4 regions of the Paenibacillus sp. NPDC101420 genome follow, and region 3 is predicted to be linked to each of the others. Evidence: predicted binding sites of a transcription regulator. Region 3 holds the regulator's gene; each other region holds the start of a gene.

Region 1 (3,217 bases), on a different contig from region 3:
ACCGCGCATGATGGCAAAGAAACGATTCAGTTCAACCCGGTCAAGGCAAGATACATGAAGTTACAAGGCATAAAAAGAGCAACCGATTACGGATATTCCATCTACGAGTTTGGTGTCTATAACCTCTCGGGCGCTGTAGACGTGAAAGGCATTGAGGGCATACAAGTAAAGGTTGACGAGGAAGCGAAAAAAGTAACGATTGATGGATTGCTGATGAATGGCGTCCTTACAAATGTGAAGTTGAAGGTGCTTGATTCGAAAGGCAAGGTTCAACTCGAAGATGAGACGAAGAGTACAGTCGCGGGAAGTTTCCAATTCACATTCAAACTTACAGGTAATTTAAAGGGAACCAATGAGGCGTATCTATCGACTGGCTATATGAACGAGCCTGTAAAAGTGACCTTTGAATACTCAAAAGAAAACCCGGGTAAAGGTCACGATAAGTAATGGAGAAATAATCATCCAAGCAGCAATACGACCCGCACTGAAACTTCCTGTACCGGTTATCAAATTATCTGTCCGAGTAAGACTAATAACCGAAGTAAAAACGTTTGAGGCGTAACATAACAAGCCGATTAGGTGCCAGACCACGGGGTCTATACCTAATCGGCTTGTTTCTATGTACAGTATCAAGATATTATTCAGGTTTTAGTGGGATTGTATTATGTATTGTATAATAGAACGACTGCCTCAGCAGGTATTTATAATATAGAACATAGGAGGATCCATGTCCTGGAGCAAATTGAAGCAACAACTGGAGAGTTTTCTCTGTCCTGCGTTATACGGCAGGGTTGAATATCGCGCAAGCAGTTACCGTTATTTACCTGATAAATCAGGGGATTGTTATATTTCGGTAGATAAAAAGAACGTACTTAATATGAATGATAGAACTAGCTCAATTAGATGGTATCAGACGGAGCAGGAGATTAAGAATGATTCAGATCTTCAAATTCCTATCAACCATGAAGACATTGAAGCGGTTAGAAAAGATAGTAAGGGGATCATCCCGGAGGATCGTTTAATAGTCATTGCAAGAAGCAGAAAAATATCAGAAGTTGCAAAGGCGCTTTTGTCAGCACAGACGTCATTAAGTAAATCGAATTTTATTGTTATAGCTACTAAGTATTTATCTATTTCCATAGAGGAGAGCTTAGAAAGCGACGATATCTTATTGAATATTCTAGCTTTAGTGGACAGACGAGTTGGAAAAAAGCGAATTTTAAACATGAGCGAGAAGATGAAGTTAAAGCATCCAAGTGTGCAATATTTTTATGAACTAAGGCGTAGTATATTATAAAAATAAATAACTTCATTGAATATTCAAGAAACACTCCCTACAAAAATCCCTAATTCTACGCGACTTCTTCCCACCATAACAATAGCCATGATAATGAGAGGGATGTTCGCATATAGTGCATATGGAATCGGAGAATGTCGCTCTACTGGTAAGGAAGGGTACAGTGTTATGAGATCCTTATATTTATTGGACTTTACGGACAAGTTTGAGGAAAAATCGTTATTGAAGAGATGGCATCATTGCTGTCTCTTTTTTGTTTCTTTGGTCACTTTTTTAGCATTGCTCTGACTCTGGTTCCCGCTACGGCATCCTACGATCACAAGTATGAAAGACTGCACGAAAATTAGCGTTGATGCTTATGTTCAAGCTCTCTCTGCTCTGCTAGGTGACGGGAATCATAGACGTACTTACGTGATGTTGCTACGATGTTCCATGGAAATTAAGTGAAAGTGATCACAAGAAATTACAGAAGGAGTTATTTATCGTGAAAAGAATCGTAACACTGAGCACCCGCAAACTGATGGACACCGCAAAACACGGCGGATGCGGCGCATGCCAGACATCTTGCCAATCCGCTTGTAAAACTTCCTGCGGCGTTGCAAACCAGAAGTGTGAAAATGCAATGAACAGATAAGATTCGGAATTTTACCGCCCATTGCTCTGCTGATGGGCGGCTATTTTTAAGAAATGGATACTATCCCTAAAGGATGGCAAAGCCGTTTCTACTTGTGTGCAAAAGGAGCTTGATTAGTAAGTATGATTCATCAATATAAACTAAACGGATACAATATCGTGCTCGATACCTATAGTGGCTCGGTGCATGTTGTTGATGACCTAGCATATGAAATTATAGCGGATTATGAGAAAACTTCTGCCGACCAAATCGTGACAACGCTGTTGGATAAATATAAAGATGATTCCAGCATTTCCGAGAGCGACATTCGAGAAACCATCGCGGATATCGAGGAACTTAAAAATGATGGACAGCTCTTTACAAAAGATGAGTATGAGAACCTCTCGCTCGATTTGAAAAAACGAAAAACTTATGTCAAGGCACTCTGCCTCAATGTTGCGCATACCTGTAATTTGTCATGCGACTATTGCTTCGCTAGCCAGGGGAAATACAACGGAGATAGGGCAATCATGAGCTATGAGGTTGGACAAAAAGCTATCGATTATCTGCTTGAAAATTCGGGTCATCATCGTAACCTGGACATCGACTTTTTTGGTGGAGAACCGCTCTTGGCTTGGAAAGTGGTTAAACAGATCGTAGCTTATGCAAGAAGCAAAGAACAAGAATACAAAAAAAAGTTCCGGTTCACCTTTACGACGAACGGAATGCTGCTGAACGATGAGGTCACTGAGTTTTTAAATCAGGAAATGTACAATGTCGTATTAAGCCTGGATGGAAGAAAAGAGGTTCATGACCGACTTCGCCAAACGGTTAACGGAAAAGGCAGCTACGATCATATTGTTCCGAAGTTCAAGGAATTCGTTCGTAAGCGCGGGGACCAAGAGTACTATGTTCGAGGAACTTACACTCGTAACAATGTCGATTTCACCAACGATATATTTCATATCGCAGACCTTGGTTTTGACAAGATCTCGATGGAACCAGTCATCTGTGATCCAAAGGAACCTTATGCACTTACCGAGGAGGACCTGCCGGAGATCTACAACCAGTACGAAATTCTCGCCAAGGAAATGATTGGACGTGATGAGCAAGGCAAGGGATTTACCTTTTATCATTACATGCTTGACCTCTCGGAAGGACCTTGCATCCAGAAGAGAATTACTGGCTGTGGTTCAGGAACCGAATATCTTGCTGTCACCCCCTGGGGTGAGCTTTTTCCTTGCCACCAGTTCGTCGGGGATGAAGAATACAGCATGGGAAACCTCTGGGATGGCATCACACAACCT
Region 2 (3,217 bases), 260 kb from region 3:
GGGAAGCATCTGCTGCGCCAACAAATGCGGTAACGGATAATACAGCAACCGCTACGGATGCGCCAGTGGATGACATTACTCAAAGAAAAGTGACGATCAAGATTCACTATCCAACACCTGACCTGACTGAAATAAGAGCACAGGAAGACGACAAAATCAAACGTTTCCAAGAGGTATATCCGAACGTAGAAATCGTTAAAGACGACTGGCAGTACAATGTAAGTGAAATCGGAATTAAAATGGCTGCGAATGAAGCACCAACCTTCTTTAATACTTTTGCTACAGAAGCTAAATTCCTGGTTGAAAAGGGCTGGGTTGCTGACATCACAGATCTGTGGAACAAATATGAATTTAAAGATCAAATTAACACCGTGCTTCAAAATCAATTTATTATCGACGGCAAAGTTTTCGGAGTAACACAAAAAGGTTATGTAACAACCACTATGATCAACAAAAAAATGCTGGATGAAAAAGGCGTAGCCATTCCACCTATGGATTGGACTTGGGATGATATGCTGAATACGGCTAAAGGTGTAGCTGATGCCAAAAAAGGTATTTCCGGTATTGCTCCAATGGGTAAGGGGAACGAATCAGGTTGGAACTGGACCAACTTCCTGTTTGAAGCTGGCGGAGAGATTCAAAAGATTGAAGGCGGTAAGGTTATAGCTACATTTAATTCCGATGCTGGCGTTAAAGCACTGGATTTCTACAAGAAACTTAGATGGGAAGCTAACGCGATTCCTCAGGACTGGGCACTTGGTTGGGGCGATGCTGTAGGTGCGTTCCAACAAAGTCGTACAGCAATGGTAATGGCCGGATCTGATGGCGTTATCGAGCAAGCGCTGAACCAAGGTGGACTGAAACCTGAGGATGTGCTTACGTATCCTATGCCAGCTATGGAAAAAGGCGGAAAACACACAGGGGTACTTGGTGGTGACTATCTAGTAATTAATCCAAATGCTACGCCAGATGAACAAGAAATGGCATTCCGCTACATTACTTTTGATTATTTCTCTGACAAAGGTTTGGAAGCACTGGATGCAATTCTTCAACAACGTACAACCGATGGCAAATACTTTATCCCGCCGCTCTTAGACTACTACTCAGCTGATTCTGAGTTTGGTAAGAAGACCAAAGCGGTTTATGACAAGTACACAAATGTATACCAATATAGCCCTGACATTATGGGACTTTTGGATGGTAAACCTGAAGCTCAATACAACACACAGGACTATTACGCAACCATGTCCAATGTTATTCAAGAGCTGTTCTCCAAAAAAGGAACGGATTCCAAGAGCCAGTTAGAAGCAGCAGCTAAAACAGTGCAAGAGAAATTCTTTGATACGATTAAAGCGGAATAGTCTAATGCAAAAACCGGCCCCTTTGGGGTCGGTTTTTTGTTGTGAAGATTTATAAATTTATAAATCTTCAGAAATAGTGATAATCATTTGGAAATTATTACAGTGTAGAGAAATCGTAATTGACTGTGATGAAGAGATACATTTTTGTGTACTGATTTTAGATATATGGAATAAAAAGGAGCTGAAATTTTGCTTATTAAAGTATAATTCTAAGATTTAAAGGGTTTTATAGCACATAATATGGTAAAAAGACTATAATATGATCGAATGAAAGCGCTTTGAAAACAAATCAAAAAAACTTTATACTTTGTGAAAGATTTCACTATACAAGGTGGAAATCATGTGATAAGATAAATGTGTAGAGAAAAACAACTAAAAATTGACAGGAGGACGAGGGAGATGGCAGTTAAGAACGAAGTCGCCGCCCAAGTTAAACAAGTTACCGCTGAAGAGTATATTCAGAATTTAGTGGATAAAGCAAAAAAAGCGCATGAGGCGTTCATGGCGCTAAACCAAGAGCAAGTTGACACAATCGTTCATGCAATGGCGTTGGCTGGACTCGACAAACATATGTACCTCGCAAAATTGGCCGTAGAAGAAACTGGACGCGGCGTATACGAAGACAAAATTACGAAGAACATCTTCTCAACTGAATATATCTGGCACGGAATTAAATACGATAAAACAGTAGGCGTTATTGAAGACAACGCTTATGATAGCTTCCAAAAAATTGCTGAACCCGTCGGAATTGTTATGGGTATCACACCGGTAACCAACCCTACATCCACCACGATGTTTAAAGCGTTGATTTCGATTAAGACACGGAACCCTATTATATTCGGTTTCCACCCATCTGCGCAAGAGTGTAGTGCAGCTGCTGCAAAAATTCTTCATGATGCTGCCGTGAAAGCTGGCGCTCCTGAGAACTGTATCCAATGGATTGAAATGCCAACAATGGACAAGACAAACGCATTGATGAACAACCCAGACGTTGCTCTTATCTTGGCAACTGGTGGTTCTGCAATGGTAAAAGCAGCTTATAGCTGTGGTAAACCAGCACTTGGCGTAGGCCCTGGTAACGTACCTGCTTTCATTGAAAAGAGCGCGGATATTGATCAAGCCGTAACGGACATCATTCTTTCTAAAACATTTGATAATGGTATGATCTGTGCTTCCGAGCAAGCTGTTATTATCGAAGAACCAATCTTCGATCAAGTGAAGAAAAAGATGATTGCTAATGGCTGCTACTTTGTGAATAAAGAAGAAGCTGCCAAACTGACTAGTGGAGCAATGAACGTAGATAAATGTGCGGTTAACCCAGCAATCGTAGGTCAATCCGCAGTGAAAATTGCTGAAATGTGTGGCATTCAAGTCCCTGCCGGCACAAAGATTCTGGTAGCAGAACTTGAAGGTGTAGGCACTAAATATCCACTTTCCGCTGAAAAATTAAGCCCGGTTCTTGCTTGCTACAAAGTTAAGAATGCAGATCAAGGTATCGAACGCGCAGCTCAAATTGTTGAATTTGGTGGTATGGGACATAGCTCGGCTATCCACTCCAACAACGAAGAAGTAATCATGAAGTTCTCTAACCGTCTGCAAACAGGACGTATTCTCGTTAACTCGCCTTCCACACATGGTGCGATCGGCGATATCTATAACACTAATATCCCTTCGTTGACCCTGGGCTGCGGATCTTATGGACGTAACTCCGTGTCGCAAAACGTTACAGCAATCAATTTGATCAACGTGAAAAGGGTGAATCGTCGTACCGTGAATATGCAATGGTTTAAAGTACCTGACAAGATCTATTTCGAAAAAGGCGCTACTCAGTACCTGACCAAAATGCCTGATATCAC
Region 3 (3,217 bases):
TGAGACAACAGATCTGTGTGTGGTAGCAAATGCGGCTGGTCTATATCAATCGCGATAAAGTCCGCTTTCATGCCAACAGCGAGTCTACCCACATCATTTAAAAAGATAGACTTTGCGCCATACTCTGTAGCTATACGCAGCGCTTCCGGAGCTGGAACAGCCGTCGGATCACCACTTACACCTTTATGGATGAGGGCTGCAAGACGCATCTCTTCAAACATATCCAGGTTATTATTGCTTGCCGCACCATCTGTACCCAGTGATACCTTCACACCAGCCTTTAGAAGATCCGTAACCCGAGCCACTCCACTAGCCAGTTTCAGATTACTTCCTGGGTTATGAGACACGCCTACATCATGACGAGCCAGTATCTCGATCTCTTCATCATTCAAATGAACGCCATGTGCAACAATAGACGGACGTGTGAACATTCCAAGCTTCTCTAAATGCGCTACAGGCCGAAGTCCGTAATCCACCACATTCTGCTCCACTTCGCGTTTGGTCTCGGACATATGGGTATGCATCGGTAAATCCAAATCATGTGCCGCTTGAACAAACTTAACAAAGAAGTCCGGTGGGCAAGTATATGGGGCGTGTGGCGAGATCATCGTCGTAATTCTACCATCAGCCTTACCATGCCAATTTCGTGCAAAAGAAATCGCTTCCGCAAGCTTGTGATTTTGTACTTCCTCTGGGCATAATCCGATTACGCCTCTCATCAGTACAGAACGAATGCCTGATAATTCGACTACCTCTGCTACTCGATCCATATGATCATACATATCCAAGAAGGTTGTAGTACCACCTTTTAGCATTTCCAGTACCGACAAGGAGGTTCCCCAGTATACATCTTCTCCAGTGAATTTCGCTTCCATCGGCCACATCTTCTCTTGAAGCCACACCTGAAGTGCTAAATCATCTCCATAACCACGAAGCAATGACATTGCCGCATGGCCATGTGTGTTTACCAGACCTGGCATAAACAGCAGACGACTGCCATCAACAACTTGTACATCATCTTCCATTAAAGGCTCTTCTTTTCCTATGTAAGTGATCAAATCATCTTCAATAGTCATATATCCATTCAGAACCGGCTCATCCGTTCCCGGAATAAGAAAACGCCCGCCCTTAATAATCGTTTTACTGCTCTTCATTTCCGGTTTCTTCCTTTCCGTCTTTCAAATAATAAGCAAGGCTTTGCAAATCCGTTGTAAAATCGGCAGCATGAACCCGGATATTCGATGGTGTTTTTAGAATCACTGGTGCAAAATTCAAAATCGCCTCAATGCCAGACTCAATGAGAATATCTGCTACATTCTGCGCTTCTGAATCAGGCACAGTAATGATCCCAATTCGAATACCTTGCTCACGAACCGTCTGACCAAGCTCCTCCATCGGTTGAACGGTAAGAGAGTTAATTTTCCGCCCTACCTTAGGTGCATAGGAGTCAAATATAGCGGTAATCTTCATAGTATCTTTCAGATAAGCATTGTAATTAGATAATGCATGTCCAAGGTTACCGGCACCTACTAAAGCCACATTCAATTGTTGATCCAGCTTCAGAATATGACGGATTTTTTCAATAAGATAAGTTACGTCATACCCGATACCTTTTCTACCAAAGTCTCCAAAATAAGCTAAATCTTTACGAATTTGAGCAGGATTCAAATCAAGTTTTTGTCCTAGTTCTTGTGAGGAAACGGTTAATATTTCACGTTTCTGGAGATCATTCAGGAAACGCAAGTACACAGGAAGTCTGCGAACAACGGCTTCTGATATTTTATCCGATTTCATAATTTACCTCCTAATTTAAGTGATATTCTGTTCAAATCCTATCGAAATTTCTGCACCTCGTCTCAATGAAGAGCGGTATTCTTATACCGCCCTTCATTGTAGAGTGATTAATTAGAGGGAAGACGCCCTTTTCAAGAAACGCCTCCGTCCTCCAACCACTCCGCTATTCGAGGAACCATTTGATCCGTAAGCATATGCTCCATTTTCGGGCCAGGCAACGAATACAGGAAATACTTCCCATAGTGAGATTCGATCACCCTTGTGTCATACACAATAACAATACCCCGATCCTGCGCTGTCCGCACCAGTCTTCCAAATCCTTGCTTAAAGCGGATAACTGCCTGAGGAACAGACAACTTCATGAACGGATTCTTCTTCTGGGCTTGTAATAACTCAGACTTCGCTTCCGCTAGGGGGTGATTCGGCGGTTGAAATGGAAGCCTCACGATAGCCAAGCATGTTAATGCTTCACCCGGAATATCTACACCCTCCCAAAAGCTGCTTGTTCCTAACAGCACAGAGGCTGCACTGTCCTGAAAACGGCGGATCAGCTTACTACGGCTGCCCCCCTCCACGCCTTGACCTAGCACCGTGATCTCTTGTGAGGCTAGAGCCTCTTTCAGAGGATCATAAACCTGGCGTAGCATCTTGTAAGAAGTAAACAGGACAAGCATCCGCCCACGTGTTGTAATAGCTGCTTCTGCTAGTGACTGTACGAGTGTATCGACAAATCGGGCATCGCCTACACTCCCCTTCACACTTGGGAAATCCCGCGGAATAACTAACAGCGCCTGCTCCCGATACTTAAAGGGAGAAGGCAGGAGTGATGTCATCAGACGCCCCTCTTCCGCAGCTTCATTAAGTCCGAGATTATCAATCATAAACTGGAAAGATTTATCCACAGAGAGTGTCGCCGAAGTTAGTACGATACTTTTCTTCTTGTCGAAAAACAGCTCCTTAAGCTGATTACTAACATCAACAGGAACGGCATACAGCTGTAGCGATTTACTGCGATAATTTCCATTCGCCTCCAGCCAATATACTACATTCTCATCATTTAATCCCATAAAAAACCGTACTTGCTCACGTATAGAAGCTAAATCCTTAAATAAGCCGCTAATATCGGTAACTAGGCTATCTGAGGAAGATTGTCCTTCTTGATCTCGCATCTCATTAAGCATTTTATCACCTTTACGGATAATTTCGCTTAATGTCAGATTCATAGTATTCTCTAAAGCAACCAATTCATCCCAATCTTTCGGTTTACGGGTAGGAAGTAGCCGCATGACTAACTGGCCGGCTTCTCCCGCCGCTGCATCGCTGCGTTCCGGCAAGAGGCTGAATAGTTTATCACTAAGCAGATCCCAGGTTTCTTTTACGGTAAGAAGGTCCGGATAGATTCTATCGATCACTCCGCTCCATT
Region 4 (3,217 bases), on a different contig from region 3:
CACAGGCCTAAACACAGATGCCGCAGGTGCTATTGTTCCGGAGAAGGTTGGAACAATTATGGGATCGTTGAATACCATTTATGACTTTAATCTGCTGCTTATAGTACCCGTATTAATCATCTTGTATGGTTCAATCACGAAGAAACCGACAATACCGGTCATGCTGATTTCTTCTATGTTCGCTATGGCTAACGCACTTGTATTCCAGGGATTTACTTTGAATGATGTCGTATCTTCTGTTGTTAATGGATTTAATATTTCTATGGTTCAAGTAGCTGGGTTTGATTCTGCCAACGTTATTGAAGATGTACCCCGTCTTCTAAATCGTGGCGGAATGAACTCCATGATGGGTACACTTCTCATTTGCTTCTGTGCAATCACGTTCGCTGGAACCATATCTCTGACGAAGTCCTTGGAATTGATTGTTAATAAGCTTTTGAAGTTCGTCCATTCCACAGGTTCAATGATCGTAGCAACAATTGTTACAGGTCTTACGATGATCGGAGTTACAAGTAATGGTCAGGTATCCATCTTAATGCCAGGTGAAATGCTGCGTGAAGCATATATCCGTCGGGGCTTGCATCCGAAGAACTTGGGACGTACCATCGAGGATTCAGCGGCGATTACCGAGCCTATTCTGCCTTGGACAGCTGCAGGTGCTTATATGGCGGGTACGCTGGGTGTTGCAACGCTAGATTATTTACCTTGGGCTGTTCTCTGTTGGACAGGAATAATCTTTGCGACGATATGGGGCTTCACGGGATTCGGTATCGCAAAGTTAACGCCAGAGCAACAGGCAGAAATGCTAAAGGAATATGACGGTAACACTAATGAACAAGCTGGATAAAGGAGTCTTTTAAAATGACAAATATGCATAAAGAAACTGTAATAACAACGGATGCACCAGGTGCAATTGGACCCTACTCTCAAGCTGTAAAGCTTGGGAATGTCCTATATACTTCAGGACAACTCGGACTAGACCCGGTTAAGGGGACTTTTCCTGCTACGGTTGAGGAACAGACGGAACGGTCGTTGCTGAATGTCAAAGCCATACTGGAAGCGGCGGGTACAAGCATGGACCAGGTAATTAAGACGACCGTTTTCCTAAAGGATATGAATGATTTTCTTAAGGTGAATGAGATTTATGGAAGGTTTTTTGCTCAGCCATACCCTGCTCGCAGCGCTGTTGAAGTAGCACGTCTGCCTAAGGATGGGCTCGTAGAAATTGAAGTTATAGCTTATATACCATAAGAGAGCAGACAGTAGATACTACCCAAATTTGTGTTTCAAAACGTTGATTAGAAAATAAGTCAGAGAGCCGCCCTGGATAGGGTGGCTTTCTTAATTGTGAGCAGATTCGTAATTGAAATTGAAAATTTTTATGAAAATTTAAAGTGAAAATATTCATGAAAATGTAACAGTAACCATAACTAATTACATAAAAAACTTCCCAAAACAGTATCTTTGCGTTATCATAAATGTGAAAACATTCACAAAAGGGGCGTTATAAAGATGAAGAAGACATCAAGTGCTGCTCTTATTCTCATTCTCTCTGTCATGCTCGTGATCGCAGGCTGCGGTAACAGTAATAGCAACACTACAGCTAGTAGTAATGGCAACGAGAACAAGAGTAAGGTCAATGAGACGGCTAACAATGATAAAGCTGAAGCCGTATCAGGCGCATCAGAGGCTAGCTACACACCAATGGATCAACTAAAAGATAATTATGATATCGTTATTGTTGGTGCTGGTGGTGCGGGTATGTCTGCTGCACTGGAAGCTAAGGCTAAAGGCTTGAACCCGGTTATTTTAGAAAAAATGCCAGTTGCAGGTGGGAATACAAGTAAATCCTCCTCAGGAATGAACGCTTCCCAAACGAAATTTCAAAAAGAGCAAAGCATTGAAGATAGCAATGATAAGTTTTATGAAGAGACCTTAAAGGGCGGGCATGACACGAACGATAAAGAGATGCTTCGCTTCTTCGTGGACAATTCTGCAAGTGCTATCGATTGGTTGGATTCGATCGGAATCAGACTGAACAATATCACAATTACAGGCGGTATGAACGAAAAACGTACCCATCGTCCAGAAGACGGCTCTGCGGTAGGCCAATATCTTGTCAAAGGTTTGGTTAAGAACGTACAAGAAAAAGAAATTCCATTGTTTGTGAATGCAGATGTGAAGGAAATTACCCAAAAAGACGGTAAGGTTGACGGAGTAAAAGTACTCTTTAACCAGGCCGATGAAAAAACCATTACAGCGAAGGCAGTTGTTGTAACAACTGGCGGTTTCGGTGCCGATATGGATATGATCTCTAAAGTCAGACCTGATCTGGAAGGATACGTTACGACTAACCAGATCGGCAGCACCGGAGACGGCATCAAGATGATCGAGGCACTAGGCGGAACAACCGTTGATATGGATCAAATCCAGGTTCACCCGACAGTTCAACAAGAAAAATCTTATCTGATCGGGGAAGCTGTACGCGGCGAAGGTTCTATCCTCGTAAATAGCGAAGGCACACGGTTCGTAAACGAATTGACTACACGTGATAAAGTTACCGAAGCGATCAATGCACTTCCTGAAAAAGCGGCAACGCTTGTCTTTGATTCCGGCGTCAAATCACGCGTGAAAGCAATTGAACAATATGACAAAATGGGCTTCGTAATCCAAGCGGATACCATCGAAGCATTGGCGAAAGAAATCGGTGTTCCAGCCGATAAGCTAAAAGCGACACTTGATACTTGGAACAGCGCGGTAAAGAACAAGAACGATGCTGAATTCGGCAGAACAACAGGGATGGACAACGATTTGTCCGCGGGTCCTTACTACGCTATTAAGATCGCCCCAGGGATTCATTACACCATGGGCGGCGTGAAGATCAATACGAACACAGAAGTATTAAATAAAGACGGCGCTGCTATTCCTGGCCTGTATGCGGCTGGTGAAGTTACAGGTGGATTGCACGGTCAAAACCGGATCGGCGGTAACTCTGTAGCAGAAATCATTATTTTCGGCCGTCAAGCAGGGGTTAAATCTGCTGAGTTTGTACAAGCACAATAAGATTTAACTGCTATTCTGGTTAAAACAAAAGAACCGCTTGGGCTAATTGAAGCCCGGGCGGTTCTTTGTTTAATCTCTCGTTTAAAGTGAGTGGAGTGACCTCTATTCAAAAAGCTACTTCTCGCTTTTAGCTTGTTCTTCTCGCATCCACTGT

The links. The regulator Rex, encoded in region 3, represses fermentation and respiration genes when NADH is low (regulators of the CRP and FNR family bind a similar motif). The targets are predictions, from matches to a motif close to TTGTGAAATATTTCACAA.
Region 1: scfA (six-cysteine ranthipeptide SCIFF) is a predicted target of Rex. The motif match lies at 1,739-1,756, and genes of this name have one in related genera.
Region 2: adhE (bifunctional acetaldehyde-CoA/alcohol dehydrogenase) is a predicted target of Rex. The motif match lies at 1,669-1,686, and genes of this name have one in related genera.
Region 4: ACQKMP_RS19270 (flavocytochrome c) is a predicted target of Rex. The motif match lies at 1,479-1,496, and genes of this name have one in related genera.

Annotation. Positions count from the first base shown of each region.
Region 1 is NZ_JBNNSE010000009.1:161,410-164,626, reverse strand. It holds gene ACQKMP_RS27410 (DUF4855 domain-containing protein) at 1-447, shown strand, start outside; gene ACQKMP_RS27405 (SF0329 family protein) at 728-1,297, shown strand; gene scfA (six-cysteine ranthipeptide SCIFF) at 1,782-1,931, shown strand; gene scfB (thioether cross-link-forming SCIFF peptide maturase) at 2,054-3,217, shown strand, end outside.
Region 2 is NZ_JBNNSE010000002.1:256,240-259,456, forward strand. It holds gene ACQKMP_RS09910 (ABC transporter substrate-binding protein) at 1-1,361, shown strand, start outside; gene adhE (bifunctional acetaldehyde-CoA/alcohol dehydrogenase) at 1,761-3,217, shown strand, end outside.
Region 3 is NZ_JBNNSE010000002.1:515,417-518,633, reverse strand. It holds gene ACQKMP_RS11165 (amidohydrolase) at 1-1,154, opposite strand, end outside; gene ACQKMP_RS11160 (redox-sensing transcriptional repressor Rex) at 1,141-1,794, opposite strand; gene dinG (ATP-dependent DNA helicase DinG) at 1,926-3,217, opposite strand, start outside.
Region 4 is NZ_JBNNSE010000004.1:306,079-309,295, forward strand. It holds gene nhaC (Na+/H+ antiporter NhaC) at 1-847, shown strand, start outside; gene ACQKMP_RS19265 (RidA family protein) at 862-1,251, shown strand; gene ACQKMP_RS19270 (flavocytochrome c) at 1,513-3,063, shown strand; gene ACQKMP_RS19275 (ABC transporter ATP-binding protein) at 3,178-3,217, opposite strand, start outside.